2 regions of the Actinoallomurus bryophytorum genome follow, and region 2 is predicted to be linked to the other one. Evidence: riboswitches for the same ligand, from Rfam matches in the RefSeq annotation. Region 2 holds a riboswitch; the other holds the start of a gene.
The links. Region 2 has a riboswitch for glycine ahead of gcvT (glycine cleavage system aminomethyltransferase GcvT). Riboswitches for the same ligand answer to the same signal wherever they lie in the genome.
Positions count from the first base shown of each region.

Region 1 (11,026 bases), on a different contig from region 2:
GGCGTCACGGAGGCGCTCGGTGAAGCTCTCCCGCAGGGCCTGTCCCCACGCGTAGTCCGCCGGCACCTGTACCAGGCGCTCGAGCAGGTCGTACGCGTCGGCGGGCAACCCGTCGGTGCCCTCGGTGTAGCGCATGGCGGCGAGCGTGTACATGTGGTCGAGCGCGTCGAACGCCTCACCCGTCAGCACGGGGAGGGCACCGGCGCGTACCGCGGCCTCGATGTCGTCGTCCCACCACAGGTGTTCCTCACCCGCGCCCGCGTCGGAGAACGTGCGCCGCAGGCGCGCGCGCACCTGCTCGCCGAGCGCCGGGTCGGACAGTCCGCGGCGCCACACCTCCTGGGCCGCCTCGTCGCGCCCGCGCAACGGGAGCGTGCGTGCCAGCAGCTCGATGGCGAGCGGCACGACCTCCGGGTCGGCGTCCTCGGTCGGAGTGACACTGCCGAAGGCGGCGATCGCCTGTTCGAGGTGGGCGATGCCGAGGTTCACCGCGAGGCGTGCGTGCGCCTGCGGGTCCTGCTTGCGGTCGAGCACGTCGAGCGCGCTGTCGAGGGCGCGCTGGGCACGCCCCGGCTCCCCCCAGTCGAGCAGCCGCAGTGCGAGGTCGTGCGCGGCCGCCGGCGTGTAGCGCCGGTCGCCGGTGGCGATGACCCGCTCCCACCACTCGCACGCCTGCGCGGCGTCGCCCTCCTCGTCGGCGATCTGCGCCAGCGCGAGGCAGGCCGGCGGGAGGTAGGCGGGGTTGCCGAAGTCGACGACGGTCTGCCACGCCTCACGCGCCCGGTCACGGTCGCCGTCGCGTTCCCACGACAGCGCCAGATGGTAGGCGGCGCGCGCGCCGTACTCCGGGTCCGCGGTGCCGATCGCGATCCGGTCGGCCTCGCGCGCGCCGTCGTGGTCGCCCTCGCCCTCGAGCACGACCGCGAGGCCGAGGGCCGCCTGCGCGCGTTCGGAGGTGTCACCGGCCGCGAGCACTTCGCGGAACAGCTCCGCCGCGCGGTCGAGCCTGCCCTCCTCGGCGTGCGCTCGTGCCTCTTCGAGGCGGGTCGACGGGTCCGCGGCCGTCTCGTCCGGTGGGGTGGTCATGACTCGCTCCGGCAGATCTGAACAGAACCGTCGCCGGACGTACTCACCGGCGCCTCGCAGGCGTCGCTCGCACTCATTTCCGTGCCCTTTGGGGGTAGGCGGCGTGTGGGATGAGCCTAACGGTGCCGGGACCGCTCCGTCCCATAGCGTGACGGCCATGTCCGGCTCGGGCCACCGGAGAACTCGGGGCGATGGAGAGCGATGGAAAGTGTCCTTGACACCGCGACGATGTAAAGCGTACTTTCCAGTGAACGTAAAAGGAGCTTTACACCATGCGGAGTGACGTACGGGAGCTGCGGACGGCCAAGGGCCTCTCCCAGCAGGCACTCGGCCAGGCGCTCGGCGTGTCACGCCAGACCATCAACGCGATCGAGCAGGGCCGGTACGACCCCTCCCTGCCGCTGGCGATCCGTATGGCCCGCTATTTCGGCAAGAGCGTGGAGGAGGTCTTCCATGTCGACGACGAGGACCGATGAGACGAGAGGCGCGCGGCGGTGGCTCGTGCCGGGGCTGTGCGTGGTGTTCGCGGCCGGGTACGCGGCCGTGTTCCTGGCCCACCATCGGCCGCTCCTGGCGGCGACCGGCGCCGGCGTGATGCTCGCGTACGGGCTCGTGCTGGTGGTCTTCTCCCGGCGCAGCGAGGCGGTCGCGCTGCTGCGCGAGGACGCCCCGGACGAGCGGCGCTCGATGATCACGACGAAGGCGGCCGCGAACACCTTGTACGTGCTCATCACCCTCGCGGTCGTCATGGTCTTCGTCCGTCTCGCCCAAGGGACGGATCCGGGCACGTGGGGCGTGCTCTGCGGCGTCGGCGGCGCCGCGTTCGTCATCTCGATCGTCTACGAGTCACGGCGCCACTGAACGACCGCGGAGGCCGGGCCGTGATCACGGCCCGGCCTCCGCGTACGGGCTCAGGACTCGAAGGCCTCCGGCGGAGGGCAGGAGCAGACCAGGTTGCGGTCACCGTAGGCCTGGTCGATGCGGCGCACCGGCGACCAGTACTTGTTCTCCCGCAGCGACGGCACCGGGTAGGCCGCGTCCTCGCGGGTGTAGGGGTGCTTCCAGTCGACGGTGAGCAGCGACGCGGCCGTGTGCGGGGCGTTCTTCAGCGGGTTGTCGTCGGCGTCGAACTCCCCCGAGGCGACGCGGTCGATCTCCCGCCGGATCTCGATCATCGCGTCGCAGAAACGGTCGAGCTCCGCGCGGTCCTCGCTCTCGGTCGGCTCGATCATCAGCGTGCCGGCCACCGGGAACGCGAGCGTCGGGGCGTGCAGGCCGTAGTCGATGAGCCGCTTGGCGACGTCCTCAGCGGTGACCTTCGTGTCCTTGGTGATCTTCCGGATGTCGATGATGCACTCGTGCGCGACGAGGCCGCCGCGGCCGGAGTAGAGCACCGGGTAGTGGTCGGCGAGCCGCTTCGCCACGTAGTTCGCGGCGAGCACGGCCGCCTCGGTCGCTTCGCGCAGGCCGTCGGGGCCCATCATCGCGATGTAGGCCCAGGAGATCGGCAGGATGCCCGCCGACCCCCACGGAGCCGCCGAGATCGGACCGCTGCCCGTCTCCGGTCCGGCCTCGGGCCGCAGCGGATGGTTGGGCAGGAACGGCACCAGGTGCTCGCGTACGCCCACCGGGCCGACGCCCGGGCCACCGCCGCCGTGCGGGATGCAGAAGGTCTTGTGGAGGTTCAGGTGGGAGACGTCGGAGCCGAACTCCCCGAGGCGGGCCAGGCCGACCAGGGCGTTGAGGTTGGCGCCGTCGACGTACACCTGACCGCCGGCGTCGTGCACGCTCTTGCAGACGTCGGCGATCGTCTCCTCGTAGATGCCGTGCGTCGAGGGGTACGTCACCATGATCGCCGCGAGGGCGTCACGGTGCTTGTCGATCTTGGCGTGCAGGTCGTCGAGGTCGATGTCGCCGCTCTCGGTGCTCTTGACGACGACGACCCGCATCCCGGCCATCACGGCGCTGGCGGCGTTGGTGCCGTGCGCCGAGGACGGGATGAGGCAGATGTTCCGGTGGCTCTCGCCGCGTGCCGCGTGGTAGCCGTGCACGGCGAGCAGGCCGGCCAGCTCACCCTGCGAGCCGGCGTTCGGCTGCACCGAGACCTTGGCGTACCCGGTGATCTCGGCCAGCCACGACTCCAGCTCGCCGATCAGCTCGACGTAGCCCTGTGCCTGCTCCAGTGGCGCGAACGGGTGGATCTGGGCGAACTCCGGCCAGGTGATCGGCTCCATCTCGGTCGTGGCGTTCAGCTTCATCGTGCAGGACCCGAGCGGGATCATCGAACGGTCCAGCGCGATGTCCTTGTCCTGGAGCCGGCGCAGGTAGCGCAGCATCGAGGTCTCCGAGCGGTGCGCGTGGAAGACCGGATGGGTCAGGAACTCACTCTCGCGCCGCAGGGCCGCGGGCAGCGCGCTGCCGGCCGCCGGCGGTGCGTCCTCGGCCCCGAACGCCCGCAGAACCCCGGCGACGTGCTCGTCGGTGGTGGTCTCGTCGCAGGAGATCCCCACGTGGTCGGCGTCGACCGGACGCAGGTTGATGCCGCGCTCGCGCGCACCCCGCACGACCTCGTCGACGCGGCCCGGCACTCGGACGAGCACCGTGTCGAAGAACGCCTGGTGCACCACCTCGGCGCCGAGCGCCTCCAGGCCGGCGGCGACCCGCGAGGCCTGTCCGTGCACCCGCTCGGCGATGCCCTTGAGGCCGTCCGGGCCGTGGTAGACGGCGTACATGCTCGCCATCACGGCGAGCAGCACCTGTGCGGTGCAGATGTTGCTGGTGGCCTTCTCCCGGCGGATGTGCTGCTCGCGGGTCTGCAGCGCGAGGCGGTACGCCCGGTCGCCGTCCGCGTCCACGGAGACTCCGACGAGACGGCCGGGCAGTTGCCGCTGGATGCCGTCGCGTACGGACATGTAGCCGGCGTGCGGGCCGCCGAAGCCGTACGGCACGCCGAAGCGCTGCGTGGTGCCGACCGCGATGTCGGCGCCGAACTCCCCCGGAGCCCTGAGCAGCGTCAGCGCGAGCAGGTCGGCGGCGACCACGACCTGGGCGCCGCGCCCGTGCGCCGCCTCGGTGACCTCGGCCAGGTCGCGTACGACGCCGCTCGCGCCCGGGTACTGCAGCAGCACGCCGAAGAAGTCGCCCTCCGGCAGGCCCGCCGACGTGTCGGCGACGACCACCTCGATGCCCAGCGGCAGTGCCCGGGTGCGGATCACCTCGATCGTCTGCGGCAGCACGTCGGCGTCGACCAGGAAGGTGTCGCCGCCCCCCCGCGGCGCCACCCGGTGCGCCAGGGTCATCGCCTCCGCGGCGGCGGTGCCCTCGTCCAGCAGCGAGGCGTTCGCCACCGGGAGCCCGGTCAGGTCGCTCACCATGGTCTGGAAGTTGAGCAGTGCCTCGAGACGTCCCTGGGAGATCTCCGGCTGGTACGGCGTGTACGCGGTGTACCAGCCGGGGTTCTCCAGCACGTTGCGGAGGATCACGCCCGGGGTGATGGTCCCGTAGTAGCCCAGGCCGATCATCGAGGTGAGGACCTGGTTGCCGGCCGCCAGCTCACGCAGCCTGGCCAGCGCACCGACCTCGCTGAGCGCGGGCGGCAGGTCGAGCGGCCGGTCGGTGCGGATCCTGACGGGCACCGCCGCGTCGATGAGCGCGCCGACTCCGTCGTATCCGGCGACTTCGGCCATCTCAGTGCGTTCGGCCGGCGACGGCCCGACATGGCGATCAACGAACGGGACCTCGGTCATGAAGGAGCCTCCAGGCGGCGGGCGGGTACCACCGGGCATACCGGTGGCCGGTCTCCCCCTCTGTCACCTGAACCTGAGAGCTTCGCCGCGAGGTCCGCGGCTTGCACCTTCGGTGAGGACGGGCGGCCGGATGACCACCGCGTCCCGCTTTCCAGAGGTGCCTGGCCCGCGCGGTCCTTTTGCCTGAGAGGTTCCGGGGAGGGTTGCTCCTTCGGCGCTCCGGCGCTGGTTGTGCCGGAGTCTCTCCCGCGCGGGTTCGACGGCGTCTACCACCCTACCGGAGGGTTGTCGCCTGCACGTAAAACGCGTCGCGCACCACCCGTAACCGGGGTCAGCGGTTCGCCGTGCGGTAGCGGCGGATCGCCAGCGGGGCGAAGACCGCGAGCAGCACGGTGGACCAGAGCAGTGTCGCGACGACCGGGTGCTGCAGGGGCAACGCCACGTGCCCGGCCGGGACGCCCGGATTGCCGAACAGACCGCGGCACGCCGCCACGACGGCGCTCACCGGGTTCCAGTCCGAGATCACCCGCAGCCAGGCCGGCATGCCCGCGGTCGGTACGAAGGAGTTGGACAGCATCGAGAGCGGGAAGACCAACGGCAGCATCTGGTCGGCCGTCTCCTCGTTCTTCACGAGCAGCCCGAACAGCACTCCCGCCCACGACAGCGCGTACCGGAGCAGGATCAGCAGGCCGAAGGCGGCGAGCGCGGACAGGATGCCGTGGTGGATGCGCCAGCCGACGGCGTAGCCGCAGCCGACCATGGCGACCAAGCCGACGACACCGATCAGGATGTCGCCGCCCACCTGCCCGAACGGAACGGCGGACCGGGCCATCGGCATCGAGCGGAAGCGGTCCATGACGCCCTTGGAGGCGTCGGTGGCGACCGCCAGCATCGTGGTCATCAGGCTCGTGAGCGCGGTCATCGCGAACAGTCCGGGCATGAGGTACTCCCGGTAGTTGCCGCCGCCGGGAACCTTGATCGCGCTGCCGAACACGTACCCGAACAGGACGACCATGATCGCGGGGAAGATGATGGCGCCGACCAGCTCGCCGGGCTGTGACTTGAGCTGCATGAGGTTGCGCCAGACCACGGTACGGCCGTCGACCAAGGTCCAGCGGATCCGGTCCATGCGGCCGGACGGGCGTGCGGGCGGTGCGATGGCCCGTACGGGCAGTTCGACGGCCATCAGGCACTCACCTTCTCGTCGATCTTTCCGGTCAGACGGAGGAACACCTCGTCGAGCGTGGGGCGGCGCAGCGCCACGTCCTCGACCTCGACGCCGGCCCGGTCCAGCTCGAGCACCACGGACGGCAGGGTCATGGACCCGCCACTGACCGGCACGCTGACCCGGCGGTACTCCGGCTCGGTGTCCGGCGTGCCGATCCGGGCGAGCACGGCGGCCGCGTCGGGCAGCCCGCGCACATCGGGGACGACCACGTCGAGCCGGCTGCCGATCTCGGCCTTCAGCTCGTCCGGGCTGCCCGAGGCGATCACCCGCCCGGCGTCGACGACCGCGATCCGGTCGGCGAGCTGGTCGGCCTCGTCGAGGTACTGCGTGGTGAGCAGCACGGTCGTCCCGTCGGCGACGAGCTCCCTGATGGTGTCCCAGATCTCTCCCCGGCTCCGCGGGTCCAGTCCCGTCGTCGGCTCGTCCAGGAACAGCACCGGCGGCGCCGTGATCAGGCTGGAGATCAGGTCGATCCGGCGGCGCATGCCGCCGGAGTAGGTCTTGACGAACCGGTCACCGGCATCGGCGAGGCCGAACCGGGTGAGGAGCTCGTCCGCTCGCGCGCGGGCGTCCTTCGCCGACAGGTGGTACAGACGCCCGAACAGCCGCAGGTTGTCGCGGCCGCTCAGCTTCTCGTCCATGGAGGCGTGCTGGCCGGCCAGGCCGATCCGGTAGCGCACCTCGTCGGCGTCGCGGACGACGTCGTACCCCGCGACCCGCGCCTGGCCCGCGTCGGGCAGCGTGAGCGTCGACAGGATCCGCACGGCCGTGGTCTTGCCGGCGCCGTTCGGGCCGAGCAGGCCGAAGACGCTCCCCCGTGGCACATTCAGGTCGACCCCTCGTAGCGCTTCGGTTCTGCCGAAGCGCTTGTGCAATCCCTCGGCCCAGACGGCCGACTCCGAACTCGTCATCATGCGATCCCCTCTGACTGCGTACCTCGTACGCGCTGTGGGTACAACGTACGCATAACTGCGTACGTTGTACAAGTGCTGGTACGTTGTACGCGATCGGGATGAGAGGCAGGCATGGCGTCACCTGGGGATGAAGGCCGGAAGAACCCCTTCGGCTCCGCCTACGAGGAGCGGCGAGAGCGGGGCACCCACCAGAAGCCGACCCTCTGGGAGCGGATCGAGGGCTCGAGCCGCGGCCCGCGCCCGGCGCTGACGCACGACCAGATCGCGCGCGCCGCCGTCGAGATCGCCGACGCCGACGGCCTGAGCGCCGTGTCCATGCGGCATCTGGCCGAGCGGCTGGGTGTCGCGACGATGGGCCTGTACCGCTACGTCACCGGCAAGGACGAGATCTATGAGCTGATGCTCGACGTGGTGGCCGCCGACCTCGCCCTGCCGGACGCCGGATGGCGCACCGTCGCCGACTCCTACGCCAGGCAGCTGCGCGCCCTCAGCCTGCGGCATCGCTGGATGTACCAGGCCTTCGCCCGCGTGCCGGCGTCACTGTCCCCGGCCAACGTCGCCGTCATGGAGAAGGCGCTGAGCTCCATCGAGGGCCTGGGCCTCGATGTCGACACGATGATGGCCGTGTTCGGCACGGTCAACTCCTTCGCGCGCGGCGCGGTCTTCGCGGAGGTGACACAGCGGGAGGCTCTCGAGCGGCAAGGCTGGAAGTCCGAGGACGACGCGCGGCTCGCCTACGTGCCGTGGGTCCGGTGGATGCTGAACTCCGGCCGTTACCCGAAGGTGGCCCGCTACGTCATCGAGGGCTCGAACGAGGACGACGCCGAGTGGCAGTTCGAGTTCGGCCTCGGGTGCGTGCTCGACGGCATCGCCGCCCGCCTCGGCATCTGAGCCGTCCGGCCACTTGGGCGGCCTGTGGCAGATCTTTTCCCGGGACGCGAAAGTGCACTGCGGCCCGCACCGTAAGGGCCTACTTAAGTGTCCTTCCATGCCCTCGGCGGGCATCACGCCGATAAGCCGGGCCCGGGCCTGGGAAGATTCATCTCGTGCCCGCTAACGAATCCCCCGATCGGCCTCGCGACGGTTACATGCTGACGCGGACCCGCGACGAGGCCGCGCGTGGCGTCGCGGACGGTCCCGTGGTCGACGAACCCTCGCTGCCGGCGCGCATCCGGCGGCCGGCGGACGCCATCCGGTTCCTGCTGTCCCTCGGTGTGATCGTCGTGATCCTCAGCCTCGCGCACGTGGCGCGGGAGACGACCAGCGGGCTCGCCTCCGACATCACCCACGGGACCGAGCAGGCCCCGCATCTGCTGCTCACGCTCGCGGGGCTCGCCTCGGGCATCGGCGTGCTCGCCGTTCCGGTCGCCTTCGGCGTCGACCGCGTGATCCGCCGCGACGGGCTGCGGGTGGCGATCGGCGTCATCGCGGCGGTCGTGGCGCTCGGCGTGTCACTCACCGTCGACTCCTGGGCGACCGCCGCCGGCATGCGCGACCTCGCGTGGTACCTGACGTGGCGACGGCACGGCGGCTGGTTCCCCGGCCCCGCGCACATCGACATCACCCCGGTCATCGCCTACGTCACCGCGGTGCGGCTCGGGGGACGCGCGCGCTGGCAGATGGTGACCTGGGCGGTCATCGGCCTGGACGCGGTCGCCTCGCTGGCGGCCGGCGCCATCACCCCGCTCGCGGTCGTGACGACGTACGTCATCGGGCGCGCCGTCGGCTACGCCACGCTCTACGCGGTCGGCTCCCCCAACACCCGCCCGGCGGGCCGTGCCGTGATGACCGCCCTGCGGCGGGTCGGACTCGACGCGGTCCGCGCCACCCGTACCTCCGGGGATCCCGACGGCTTCCGCGGCTACGGCGCGATCCTCGCCGACGGCCGCAGCATCGACGTGACCGTGCTCGACCGCGACCAGCAGAGCGCCGGCCTGATCTACCGCCTGTGGCGACGTGTACGCCTCCGGGGCGGGACACCACGGCGTACGATCCGCTCGCTCCGCCGGTCGCTGGAGCAGGAGTCGCTGATGGCGTACGCCACCGCTGCCGCGGACGCCGCGACCCCACGGCTCCTGGCCACCTCCGAGGTCGGCAGCGAGGCGGCGCTGCTGGCCTACGAGCACGTGCCGGGGTGCACGCTGGCGGAGCTGCCCGAAGAGGCGCTGACCGACGAGCTGCTCGTCGCGGTCTGGGGTCTGCTCGGCACGCTCCAGCGACATCGGCTCGCGCATCGGCGGCTCGTCGCCGAAAGCGTCCTGGTCGGCCCCGGCGGCCGGCCCTACCTCATCGACCTGCGCACCGGCGAGACCGCCGCCGGCGACCTCGCCCTGCGCATCGACCTGGCCCAGCTGCTGACCGACGTGGCCCTGCGGGCCGGTCCCGAGCGCGCGGTGCGCACGGCCGCGGAGGTGCTCGGCCCCGAGTCCCTCGCCGGCGCCGTGCCCCTGCTGCAGAAGGTGGTGCTCGCCCGGAGCACGCGCGCCGCCCTGCGCAGGGACAAGGGCCTGCTCAGCGGGGTCCGCGAACAGATCCGGATCCTGCGGCCCGAGATCGCGGCCGAGCCCGCGCAGCTCGACCGGTTCAGCCCGCGGACGCTGGTCAGCGTGATCGCCGGGACCGCCGGGGCGTACCTCCTGCTGTCCCAGCTCGGCAACGTCGACGTCGTCGCGCTGATCTCCCACGCGGACTGGCGGTGGTTCGGCGTCGGCCTGCTGGCCTCGGCGGTCAGCTACCTGGCGGCGGCGTTCATGCTGATCGGCTTCGTACCCGAGCGCCTGCGCCTGTGGCGTACGGTCCTGGTGCAGGTCGCGGCGTCGTTCGTCAAGCTGGTGGCGCCCGCCGCGGTGGGCGGCATCGCGGTGAACACGCGCTATCTGCAGAAGGCCGGGGTGCCGGCCGGGCAGGCGGCCGCGAGCGTCGGCGCCTCACAGCTCACCGGGATGGCGTGCCACGTCCTGCTGATCCTGCTGTTCGGCTACGTGACGGGCAGCACCACCGGCCCGGCCCTGCCACCCTCGCGGATCATCATCATCGCGCTGCTGACCGCGGCCGTGCTCACGATCGCGCTCTTCTCGATCGGGCCGGTGCGCCGCCTCATCACGTCCCGTACGCGGTCGCTGTTCGCCGGGGTCGTCCCCCGGCTCCTGGACGTCCTGCAGTCGCCCAAGAAGATCACGACGGGCCTGGGCGGCACGCTGCTGCTCACGGCGGCGTTCGTGCTCTGCCTGGACGCCTCGATCCGTGCGTTCGGAGGCTCACTGGACCTGACGACGGTCGCCGTCGTCTTCCTCACCGGCAACGCGCTGGGTTCGGCGGTGCCCACGCCGGGCGGGCTGGGCGCGGTCGAGGGTGCGCTCTCCCTGGGCCTGACGCTCGCGGGACTGCCCGCGGGGACGGCGACGTCCGCGGTGCTGATGTTCCGGCTACTGACGTTCTGGCTGCCGGTGCTGCCCGGCTGGGCGGCGTTCACCCATCTCCAGCGCAGCGAGACGATCTGAGCCTGCCGGCGGCGGTCCCCCTCGCCGCCGTCGGTCCGTGTCAGCCGGTACGGCGTGCGCGGCGGCGGTGGGCGAGCTCGTCATTCGGGCCGTCGTGGTCGCTGTGCGCCCGCTCGGCGGGCAGATCCGCCAGGCTGCCCTCGACTTCCTGCCAGACCCGTCCCAGCGCGATGCCGAACACCCCCTGGCCGCCCTGCAACAGGTCGACGACCTCGTCGGCGGACATGCATTCGTAGACGCTCACCCCGTCGCTCATCAAGGTGATCTGCGCCAGGTCGTCGACTCCCCGGTCCCGAAGATGCTCCACGGCCGTGCGTATCTGCTGCAACGACACCCCCGTGTCGAGCAGCCGCTTCACGACCTTCAGCACCAGGATGTCGCGGAAACTGTAGAGACGTTGCGAACCGGAGCCGTGCGCCGAACGCACACTGGGCTGCACCAGCTCCGTACGCGCCCAGTAGTCGAGCTGCCGGTAGGTGATGCCCGCTGCCGCGCATGCCGTGGGGCCGCGGTACCCGACATCGTCGGGAAGAGGTGAGACCACGCCGCCGA
Region 1 covers NZ_VFOZ01000003.1:162,936-173,961, reverse strand. Annotated here, with positions in the region: gene FB559_RS42075 (tetratricopeptide repeat protein) at 1-1,086, opposite strand, end outside; gene FB559_RS42070 (helix-turn-helix transcriptional regulator) at 1,359-1,562, shown strand; gene FB559_RS42065 (DUF2178 domain-containing protein) at 1,540-1,947, shown strand; gene gcvP (aminomethyl-transferring glycine dehydrogenase) at 1,998-4,832, opposite strand; glycine riboswitch at 4,883-4,993, opposite strand; glycine riboswitch at 4,994-5,091, opposite strand; gene FB559_RS42055 (ABC transporter permease) at 5,164-6,018, opposite strand; gene FB559_RS42050 (ATP-binding cassette domain-containing protein) at 6,018-6,971, opposite strand; gene FB559_RS42045 (TetR/AcrR family transcriptional regulator) at 7,086-7,865, shown strand; gene FB559_RS42040 (lysylphosphatidylglycerol synthase transmembrane domain-containing protein) at 8,063-10,474, shown strand; gene FB559_RS42035 (MerR family transcriptional regulator) at 10,515-11,026, opposite strand, start outside.
Region 1: linked by a shared signal. The riboswitch ahead of gcvP (aminomethyl-transferring glycine dehydrogenase) and the one ahead of gcvT (glycine cleavage system aminomethyltransferase GcvT) in region 2 are both predicted to bind glycine.

Region 2 (11,026 bases):
CCCGGTAAGGCCGAGGCCGTCGATGTGGACATCTCCCGGCTTTCGGCCTGGGCCGTCTTCGGCCCGCTGTTCGGCGGCGCCGACTTCGAGCCCGCCGCATTGGAGACGCGGCAGCCGTCCGAACACATGCTGATGATGCACGTGAATGACGGCGAGCGCCGGCGCCACGACCAGGACGGCCACCCCGCTTCCCTGGAGGAGTGCCTGCTGTGGCTGGACGCGCTCGCGCCCACGGACGGCAACTACCTGATCTTCACCGGAAGGTCGGAAGGCATCGTCCAGATGAGGTGGCAGGGGCCCGGCGAGCCGAGGCTCTGGCTGGAGACACCCGAGCCCGCCCACCACCGTTCCCGGGGCCGGTACGTCACGCGCGACGAGGCCGTGACCATGATCCAGGCTCTGGCCAGAGAGGACGACGTGGCCGTGGATGACCTGGGCGATCTGGAGACCGTCACCTGGGATCCCGGCACCGGCGCGCGATGAGCGCCCCGGTCAGCATTCGATGACGTTCACGGCGAGGCCGCCGCGTGAGGTCTCCTTGTACTTGTCGAGCATGTCGCGGCCTGTGTCGCGCATCGTCTTGATGGCCTTGTCCAGCGACACGAAGTGGCGGCCGTCGCCCCTCAGGGCCAGGCGTGAGGCGCTGATGGCCTTGATGGAGGCGACCGCGTTGCGCTCGATGCAGGGCACCTGGACCAGGCCGCCGACCGGGTCGCAGGTCAGGCCCAGGTTGTGTTCGATGCCGATCTCGGCGGCGTTCTCCACCTGCTCCGGTGTGCCGCCGAGGATCTCCGTCAGGCCTGCGGCCGCCATCGCGCAGGCCGAGCCGACCTCTCCCTGGCAGCCCACCTCCGCGCCCGAGATGGAGGCGTTCTCCTTGATGATGACGCCCATGGCTCCGGCGGTGAGCAGGAAGCGTATGACGCCCTCGTCCGAGGCGCCCGGGACGTACTTGTCGTAGTAGTGCAGCACGGCCGGGACGATGCCGGCGGCGCCGTTGGTCGGGGCGGTGACGATGCGGCCGCCGGCGGCGTTCTCCTCGTTGACCGCCAGGGCGAACAGCGTCACCCAGTCCATCGCCTGCAGGGGGTCGGTGCCGGTCTCGGTGACCAGTTTCGTGTGCAGTTGCTGGGCGCGGCGGCGTACCTTCAGGCCACCCGGGAGCAGGCCCTCGCGCGTGCAGCCGCGTTCGACGCTCTCTTGCATGACGCGCCACAGCTCGAGCAGGCGAGCGCGGATCTCCGCCTCGTCACGCCCGAACGCCTTCTCGTTCTCCATCACCAGCGCCGGGATCGACAGGCCGGTCTCGCGGGTCAGGTCAAGAAGCGAGGCGCCGGTCGCGAACGGGTACGGCACCTCGGTGTCGTCCGGCTTGATGCGGTCGGCACCGGTGGCGTCCTCGTCGACGACGAAGCCGCCGCCGACCGAGTAGTACACCTTCTCGCGCAGCGGGGTGTCCGAGGCATCATGCGCGGTGAAGCGCATGCCGTTCGGGTGGTGGGGCAGTGACTTCTTTCGTTCGAAGACGAGGTGGTCGCCGACGACGAAGGGCACCTCGTGGTCGCCGAACAGGCGGATGACACCGCTCGAACGCGCGGCGGCCACGCGGGCGTCCACGCCCGAGACATCGACCAGCTCCGGTTTGTCGCCCTCCAGGCCCAGCATCACGGCCTTGTCGCTGCCGTGCCCCTTGCCGGTCAGGCCGAGCGAGCCGTACAGCACCACACGTACCGACGCGGTCTTCTCCAGGAGGCCGTCGTCGGAAAGGCCGAGCGCGAAGCGGTGGGCCGCCGCCATCGGCCCGCCCGTGTGCGAGCTGGACGGGCCGATACCGATCTTGAACAGGTCGAAGACGCTGATCGCCATTACTTCGCCACGGCGCTGCGGGCCTCCATGGCCTGCTGGTAGAGGCGCCCGGCGCGGTAGCTGGAGCGTACGAGCGGGCCGGACATGACGCCGACCAGGCCGATCTCCTCGGCCTCCGCCTTCAGCTCGACGAACTCCTCCGGCTTGACCCAGCGCTCGACCGGGTGGTGCCGGGGCGAGGGACGGAGGTACTGGGTGATGGTGAGCAGCTCGCAACCCGCGTCGTACAGGTCGCGCATCGCCTGGGAGATCTCCTCGCGGGTCTCGCCCATGCCGAGGATGAGGTTGGACTTGGTGACCAGGCCCGCCGAACGCGCCTGTGTGATGACCGAGAGCGACCGTTCGTACCGGAAGGCCGGGCGGATCCGCTTGAAGATCCGCGGGACCGTCTCCACGTTGTGCGCGAGGACCTCGGGGCGCGCGGAGAAGACCTCGGCGAGCTGGGAGGGTACGGCGTTGAAGTCGGGGATGAGCAGCTCGACGCCGCAGCCGGGCAGCCGGGAGTGGATCTGGCGGACGGTCTCGGCGTACAGCCAGGCGCCGCCGTCGGCCAGGTCGTCGCGGGCGACGCCGGTGATCGTGGCGTACCGCAGGCCCATCTGCTCGACGGAGTCGGCGACGCGCCGGGGCTCGTCGGGGTCGTACGCGGCGGGCTTGCCGGTGTCGATCTGGCAGAAGTCACAGCGGCGGGTGCACTGGTCGCCGCCGATGAGGAAGGTGGCCTCGCGGTCCTCCCAGCATTCGAAGATGTTGGGACAGCCGGCCTCCTGACACACCGTGTGCAGACCCTCGCTGCGCACCAGGTCGGTCAGCTCGCGATACTGCGGGCCCATCTTCATCCGGGTCTTGATCCAGGGCGGCTTGCGCTCGATCGGGGTCTCGGCGTTACGCGCCTCGACCCTCAGCAGCTTGCGGCCCTCCGGGGCGATGGTCATCAGTTCACATCTCTCACAAACTGGGATATAGCGGGTGCCGCTCGGCCAGGTCGCGTACCCGGGCCGACAGCGCGGCTGAGTCGAATGACGGCTGGAGAGCCAGCGCGATCACGTCGGCGACCTCGGCGAAGTCCGCCTCCTGGAAGCCACGCGTGGCCAGTGCCGGCGTGCCGATCCGCAGACCCGACGTCACCATCGGGGGGCGCGGGTCGTTGGGTACGGCGTTGCGGTTGACGGTGATGCCGATGTCGTGGAGGCGGTCCTCGGCGTCGCGCCCGGTCAGCTCGGACTCGACCAGGTCGACCAGCACCAGGTGCACGTCGGTGCCGCCGGTCAGGACCTTGACGCCCGCCTTGGCGGAGTCCTCGCGCAGGAGCCGCGAGGCGAGGGTGCGCGCACCCTCGACCGTACGGCGCTGGCGCTCGGCGAACTCCTCCGACGCGGCGATCTTCAGGGCGACCGCCTTGGCGGCGATGACGTGTTCGAGCGGGCCACCCTGCGTGCCCGGGAACACCGCGGAGTTGATCTTCTTGGCGAACTCCTCTCGGCAGAGGATGAGGCCGCCACGAGGCCCGCACAGCGTCTTGTGCGTCGTGGTCGTGACGATGTCGGCGTGCGGCACCGGCGAGGGGTGCAGGCCCGCGGCGACGAGCCCGGCGAAGTGCGCCATGTCAACCATCAACAGCGCACCGGTCTCGTCCGCGACGCGGCGGAACGCGGCGAAGTCGAGCCGGCGCGGGTACGCCGACCAGCCGGCGACGATCATCTTCGGCCGGTGCTCGTGGGCCAGCCGGGCGACCTCGTCCATGTCCACCAGGCCGTCGTCGCCCACGTGGTACGCGGCGACGTTGAACATCTTGCCGGAGTAGTTGATCTTCATGCCGTGGGTCAGGTGGCCGCCGTGCGCCAGGTCCAGGCCCAGGATGGTGTCGCCGGGCTGCAACAGCGCGAAGTAGACCGCGATGTTGGCCTGCGCGCCCGAGTGCGGCTGCACGTTGGCGTGGTCCGCGCCGAACAGCTCCTTGGCGCGGTCGATCGCCAGTTGCTCGGTCACGTCGACGTACTCACAGCCGCCGTAGTAGCGCCGACCCGGGTAACCCTCGGCGTACTTGTTGGTCATCACCGAGCCCTGGGCCTCGAGCACGCTCACCGGCGCGAAGTTCTCCGAGGCGATCATCTCCAGGGTGGACTGCTGGCGGTGCAGCTCGTCCGCGATCGCCGCGGCGACCTCCGGGTCGGCGTCGGCAAGAGAGGCGTTGGTCAGGCTCATCACGCCTCCTCGATCAGCTTGGAGTACGCGGGGGCGTCGAGCAGGTCGGGGGCGTCGCCATCCGTACGGATCTTGAACAGCCAGCCCTCGCCGTACGGGTCGGCATTGATCACGGCCGGGTCCTCCTCGACCGAACCGTTCACCGCCACGACCTCTCCCGTCACCGGTGAGTAGATGTCACTCACCGACTTGGTGGACTCCGCCTCACCACAGGGCTCCCCGGCCTCGACCGACGCGCCCTCCTGGGGCAGCGAGACGTAGACGATGTCACCGAGGGCGTCGGCGGCATAGGCGGTGATCCCGATGGTGACAACGCCTTCGGCGGGCTCGGTAATCCACTCGTGCTCCTCCGTGTAGGAAAGCGTCTCGGGAACGGTGCTCACGGGGTCCTCCTATAGAAGGGCAGGGCGACCTTGTCGACCGGCTCGTTTTTGCCGCGGATGTCCACGTAAAGATCGGTGTCTTCGGTGTGACCCGCGTCGATATAGCCCATGGCGATGGGCTTGCCCAGTGTCGGGGATGGCGCGCCGCTGGTCACGACTCCGCACGGCGTGCCGTCTGATCCCACGATTTCGTACCCGTGCCGGGGCACCCGGCGCCCCTTGGCCACGAGTCCGATGAGTGTGCGCTCAGGCGTCTCGTCGGCCAGCGCGGCTAGTGCCGCACGGCCCACGAAGTCGCCCTTGTCGAACTTGATGGTCCTGCCCAGACCGGCGTCGTACGGGGTCGTCGCGGTCGTGAGCTCGTTGCCGTACAGCGGCATCCCGGCCTCGAGGCGCAGCGTGTCACGCGCGGACAGCCCGCACGGCCGCAGCTCGTCGCCGCCCGCCTCGGTGAGCGCCTCCCACACGGTCACGGCGTCGCTCGCGGGGACGAACAGCTCGAAGCCGTCCTCGCCGGTGTATCCGGTACGGGCGATCAGGGCGTCGATCCCCGCCACGGCACCGGGCAGGCCCGCGTAGTACTTCAGGTCGGCCACCGGCGCGTCGGTGAGCTTGCTCAGGATCGCCTGGGCCTTCGGCCCCTGGACGGCGACCAGCGCGTACGCGTCGGAGCGGTCGTCGACGGTGGCGCCCTCGAAGCCATCGGAGCGTTTGACCAGCTCGGAGTGGACGAGGGCGGCGTTCGAGGCGTTGGCGACGACCAGGAAGGTCTCGGCGGCCAGCCGGTAGACGATCAGGTCGTCCAGCACGCCGCCCTGCGGGTCGCAGATCATCGTGTACCGCGCCCGGCCGACCGCGAGCGCCGACAGATGCCCGATGAGCGCGTGGTCGAGGGCGGCCCCGGCCTGGGTCCCGGTGACGAAGATCTCCCCCATGTGGGAGAGGTCGAACAGCCCGGCGCTCGTGCGTACGGCCTGGTGTTCGGCGGTCTCGCTGCCGTAGCGCAGCGGCATCAGATAGCCGGCGAACTCGGTGACGGTGGCGCCCAGGTCCTCGTGGACCTCGGCGAGTGGTGTCTTCTTGGTGTCCGGAGCGGACATCGCGGCAGGCTCCTTATCGCGCAGGCGCTCACGTACTGGCGGGTCTCATCGTCCCACTGGCACGCGGCATGCGGTTTCGGCGCCTCCCCCTCTGTCATCGGTGCCTGAGAGCTTCACCCGTGAGGGCTTGCACCTTCGGCGGGAGCGTCGCTCCGCTTTCCAGAGGTCGCCTGGTCCACGCGGTTCTCTTCGCCTGAGAGGTTCCGGGGAGGATTTGCTCCTTCGGCGGCCCGGGCTGGCGGCCCGGGCGCTCTCCCGCGTGGGATCAACGGCTCTGGCCAGGCTAGCAGCGCCCGCCGTCGCCGCGATAGTGGCGCGTTGGCGCACGCGATCCGCGGCGGACCGGCTCGGTCCGCCGCGGATCGTGATCATCGGCTCCGTCAGCGTACGAAGGACACCTCCGGGTACCGGGGCGACGGCCCGTCGAGCAGGCCGTCGTCGCGACCGCGCAGGTGGCGGTCGAAGAAGGCGGCCAGGTACGCGCGCTCGGTCGCAACGGCGCGCGCCGGGTCGATCCAGCCGATGTCCTCGTACGCCGCCTCCGACGGCAGGCCGATCTTGCTCAGCTGCGGCACGAGGGACTCCATGTCGGTGTAGCTGTGGTGCTTCGAGCCGCGCAGGTGAAGGTCCAGCTTCGGGCCGTCGCTGTTCGACCAGAGCGCCTCCCACGACCGTACGGTGTGGTGGTCGCTCGCCTGGCTGCCCATGAGCAGGAACGGCCGCCTCAGCCCGTCCTCGGCGAGCGGTGACAGGCCGGGACCGCCGTCGTCCTGGTCGAAGCCGAGCGTGCCGTCCAGGTCCGCGGCGGCCGCGACCCGCGGATCGTCGTGCATGGTCTGCAGCGCGGTGAAGCCGCCCGCCGACTGGCCGAACATGCCGATCTTGCCGGGATCGAGCGCGGCACCGAGTCCGTTCGGGAGCGTGGGAAGCCGGTCGAGCACGAAGCGGGTGTCGGCCACCCGTACGCTCACCAGCTTCTTCAGCGTGGACAGGATGTCCCCGTCCACCGGCACTTTGAAAGGCTCGACCCGGCCGCCGGGGAACTCCACCTCGGACGCGTCATAGGTGTGGTCGATCGTCACGACGACGTAGCCGCGGGAGGCGAGGTCCTCGGCGAGCGTCGTGCCCAGCGTCCGTGGGTCGCCGAGGCCGGGCGAGTACAGCACGACCGGATGGCGGCCGGCCTGGACGGGAGCGTTCGCGTGGGAGTGCGTCAGGGTGGCGCCCCAGGGCACCTTTCCCGGGGGGATGCCCCAGCCCTCGTGCACGGGTGTGCCGAGGGACTCGTCGAAGTGCTTCGCCGCGGCCGGCGACATCTGCGGCGCGACCGGGTACGCGCCGGCGTCGCTCGCCGGGTAGAAGGCACTGACCATCAGCTCCCGGTACGGCTGCGCGGGCACCCAGGGATCGGGCCGCGAGTGGTCGACCAGGCGCAGCGCCACCGTGCCGACCGCGTACGGGCCGGACGGTGCCGGCAGTACGAGCCTTGTGAGCCCGGGGGCGCCGGTCTTCGGGGTCACGGCCGATGAGACGGCGGGACCCGCCGTGACCAGGGCGCCCGTGATCAGGCCGCCGATGAGCAGTCGTGTGACGCGGGACTTTCGCATGGGATGGAGACCTCCGGATCGGGTGTCTCTCATGCTGCTGAGCCGCGCGCGTCCGCCCAATGGGGTCACCACGCGAGCGGGGGTTCGGTTGTCCCCACCCAGGGCCGAACCGAGTGATGTGCCGTTACTGTTCCGGCATGGTGTGCTGGTCTGCGGGCGAGGAATACGGGGCCTTCGGAGGAACGGATCGGAAGGCGGGCCCTGCACAGCGTGGGGCGTCCGCACGAAGCGCTGGAGATCGACCTGCGCGGTGACGGCCGCGCGGAGATCTCGGCCGGACACCCGGCGCGACTGTTCGTGCGCGGCGGGAGCGTGTGCCTGGCCACGACGGGTCGTGACGGCGGAGACCCCCACGTACTGGCCGATCACGACGACGGCTGGTACGACACCGGAGACCTGGCCGTTCCCGACGGGCGCGGCGGGATCAGGCTCGTCGGCCGGACGGCCGACCGGAGCTGCTCCGCCGCTGGCTTCGCGGCGAGACCGAGCTGCCCTCACAGAGTGCGAAGTAGCGCGGTCCGGGTCGACGGTGCCGTGCCCGATGCGAAACGCCGTGCTCAGCCGTGGGAGCACCACTGGTGACACGTCGGCGACGGCGTCCAGGGCCGGTGGCTCATGGTCGGCCGCCAGTGCGGTGACCGCCGGTGCCGGCCGGGTCTGTTCAGGTGGGTGGGCGTCCCCAGCAGCGTCTGCTGCGGGCGGGGCGGCACGTGCCATTCGCCGAGTTCGGTGGCGTAGCCGGCGTTCAGGGCGTACTGCACGCCGACGATCTTGGCGGTTCTGGGCACGGCGAAGACGATGTAGCCGGACTTGACCTGGCCGCGCAGCAGGCTCACGACGCGGGAGAAGCCCGGGCCCGCCGACACCGTCGCCACGGTCGGGTCATAGGCGTGACCGGCGGTGTCGATGACCTTCGCGCCGAAGGTGGGGCTGTCGTGGTACGGCGTGATCCCGACGTTCTTGAACACGAACCGCACTGCCGCGAACCGCTCCCCCTTGCGAGGGTTCTCGAACGCGCCCTGGCCGACGGCGGTGGAGACGACGTCCTTGACCTTGACGGCGAGCTTGAGGGTGCCCGCCCCGTTCGCGTCGTCCACGCCGGTGAGGATGATCGCGGTACCGACGTTCGCCTGGTGGACACGGAGCGGGGTGCTGGTGGGTTCCGGGTTCTTGGCCGTCTGGGCGGCCGTTCCGCAACCGGTGAGCAGCGCCATCAATCCGGCGGCGAGAACCAGCCTCCGCACGTCGCGGTCCCCCATCGACTCAGAATCGAGTGATCAGGATAGGGGTGACGGGTGGCCGGGGACAGCGATATGGCCACGCCCGGCCTGCCCGGGTTCGGCCGATCCCCGGGGCGCTCTGTCAGCCCGTCGCGGCCAGGCGGCGTACGGCTAGCTCGGCCAGCAGGGCGGCGCCGTCGGCCAGCACCGCGTCGTCGAAGACCGCGTTCGCCGCGTGGTTGAACGGCGCGCTGCGCGGGTCGCCGCCGGGCGGGCACGCGCCCAGGAAGGCGTACGCCCCCGGCACCTCGTTCAGGAGGAAGGAGAAGTCCTCCGCCGTGGTCATCGGGTTCGGTATCCAGGCGAAGCGTTCGGTGCCGTAGAGGTCGCCGACGGTGCCGGCGGTGAACTCCGCCTCCGCCGCGGTGTTCACTGTCGCCGGATAGCCGACCTCGTGTTCGACGGCCGCGGTGAGGCCGTGCCCCGCCGCGATGCCGTTCACCAGCTCCCGCAGTCCCTCGTTGACCCGTGTGCGGGCCTCGGCCGAGAAGGACCGAATCGTGACGCCGAGCAGCGCCTCGTCCGGGATGATGTTGGACACCGTGCCGGCGTTGAAGCTGCCCACCGTGAGCACGACCGGGTCGAAGACGTCGAAGGCACGCGTCACGAAGGTCTGCAGCGCGGTCACCATCTCGGCGGCGGCCGGGATCGGGTCCTTGGCGAGGTACGGCTGGGATCCGTGACCGCCCGCGCCGCGCACCGTCACCTTCAGCTGGTCGGCGCCGCCCATGATGGTGCCGCGCCGGGACAGGAAGGTGCCGCCCGGCATGAGCCCCGAGGCCACGTGCAGTGCGTACGCGGCGACGGGCCGCTCGCCGGCGGCGTCGAGCACGCCCTCTTCGATCATGAGCCGCGCGCCGGCGAATCCCTCTTCGCCCGGCTGGAACATGAAGATGACGCTGCCCGCGAAGTCCGCCCCGCACAGCAGTCGCGCCGCGCCCGCGAGCATCGCGGTGTGCAGGTCGTGGCCGCACGCGTGCATCCGGCCCTCGATCTCCGACGCGTACGGAAGGCCGGACTTCTCGGTGAGCGGCAGTGCGTCCATGTCGCCGCGCAGCAGGACGACCGGGCCCGGGGACGACCCGCGCAGCACCGCGGTCACGGAGGACAGCGCCGTGCCGGTGCCGATCTCCAGTGGCAGCCCGTCTAATGCGGCGAGCACCTTCTCCTGGGTACGCGGGAGTTCGAGTCCCAGCTCGGGTTCGCGGTGCAGGTCACGGCGGAGCCGTACGAGGTCGTCCTGGAGGTCGCCGGCAGCAGCACGCAAAGTGGACATGCCACGTCACACTACGCGGCGCTCCCATGCGGGGATCTCACGCTTCATCCGGAAGTCCACGACGCCGCCGAGGTCCTCGCGGTTCAGCGTGGTCCGCAGCCGGACCATCGCGTCGTCGCGGATCCGCCACGCGAGCTCGCCGAGGTCGACCTCGGCGTCGCACATCACCCGTACGCGTACCGAGGGGCGGCGGGCGCTACCGGAGAGCCGGGTCCGTACCCGGCGCACTCCCGGATAAGACGTGACGTCCGCCGAGATCGCACGGGTCGCGACGCGGGCGGCCATCCGGGTCGCCCCGGCGCGCGCGTCGCCCATGGCGAGCCGCCGCAGCGTACGGGACCGCCACTGCGCTGCCAGCCAGCCGGTGCCCAGCACCGCGACGGTGAGGGCGCAGGCCGCCACCGCCGGCCAGAACCACGGGTTTTCAGCCATCTTCTGTGACATCGCCCCGGTGACCACGGGACGGTCGGGCCCGAACGCACCGAGGCCGCCGGCCAGCGTCGTACCCCCGGCCACCAGTAGCACCAGGCCGGTCAGGGCCAGCCAGACGCGGTTCCACATCGTTCTTCCCTTCAGCTCTTACGGCAGGCGACGCGCACGGCGACCTGGGGAACCCGTACGGGATCCAGGTCCTCCAGCCGGTCGCGTACGGCGTCGGCGACCAGCTCTCCGAGGTTTCCCGCGTTGTGGAAATCGGTGACGGCGCGGATCTCCACCCGCGGCCGCAGCCGTCCACGGAGCCGCACGGTCGCGGTGTGGACGCCCGCCACCGCCAGGGCGGTGCAGTGCAGGTCCGCCCGCAGTGACGACCGGCCGAGCCCCGTGATGAACCTCGGGTCGTCGCCGGCCAGCGGCGCCGTTCCGGTACGCCCGGGCAGCACCGCGGCCAGGACGAGCGACAGGCCGGCGAGCAGCAGCCCGCCGCCGGCGGCCATCAGCTCCGGATCGCTCCAGGTGAGCGTGTGCAGGAACCGCACGGTGATCTCGGGATGGAGGACCGGATGGCCGAGCCGGGCCGAGATGACCTGCGCGGCGACGATCGCGCCGGCGACCGTCAGCAGCGAGGCGGCCAGGCTCGCCGGCAGCACCCGGCGTGGCCGGAAGGCACGCACTGCCGCACGGCAGCCGTCGGAGCGGTCCTGGACCTCACCTGTCGCAACGAGTCGATCACGCACCGTGGTATTAGACCATGTCCGGCCGGGTGAGGCCGCCGTCGGCAGGTCAGCGGAGCACCACGGTCCGGTCGGCGTTGATCAGTACGCGGTGCTCGGCGTGCCAGCGGACCGCGCGGGCCAGCGCGAGGCACTCC
Region 2 covers NZ_VFOZ01000001.1:4,555,717-4,566,742, reverse strand. Annotated here, with positions in the region: gene FB559_RS21630 (hypothetical protein) at 1-483, shown strand, start outside; gene FB559_RS21625 (L-serine ammonia-lyase) at 493-1,866, opposite strand; gene lipA (lipoyl synthase) at 1,866-2,801, opposite strand; gene FB559_RS21615 (serine hydroxymethyltransferase) at 2,815-4,071, opposite strand; gene gcvH (glycine cleavage system protein GcvH) at 4,071-4,454, opposite strand; gene gcvT (glycine cleavage system aminomethyltransferase GcvT) at 4,451-5,554, opposite strand; glycine riboswitch at 5,636-5,723, opposite strand; glycine riboswitch at 5,725-5,822, opposite strand; gene FB559_RS21600 (alpha/beta hydrolase family protein) at 5,935-7,161, opposite strand; gene FB559_RS21595 (hypothetical protein) at 7,372-7,743, shown strand; gene FB559_RS21590 (DUF4352 domain-containing protein) at 7,719-8,420, opposite strand; gene FB559_RS21585 (M20 metallopeptidase family protein) at 8,524-9,717, opposite strand; gene FB559_RS21580 (Asp23/Gls24 family envelope stress response protein) at 9,724-10,278, opposite strand; gene FB559_RS21575 (DUF6286 domain-containing protein) at 10,290-10,892, opposite strand; gene purU (formyltetrahydrofolate deformylase) at 10,939-11,026, opposite strand, start outside.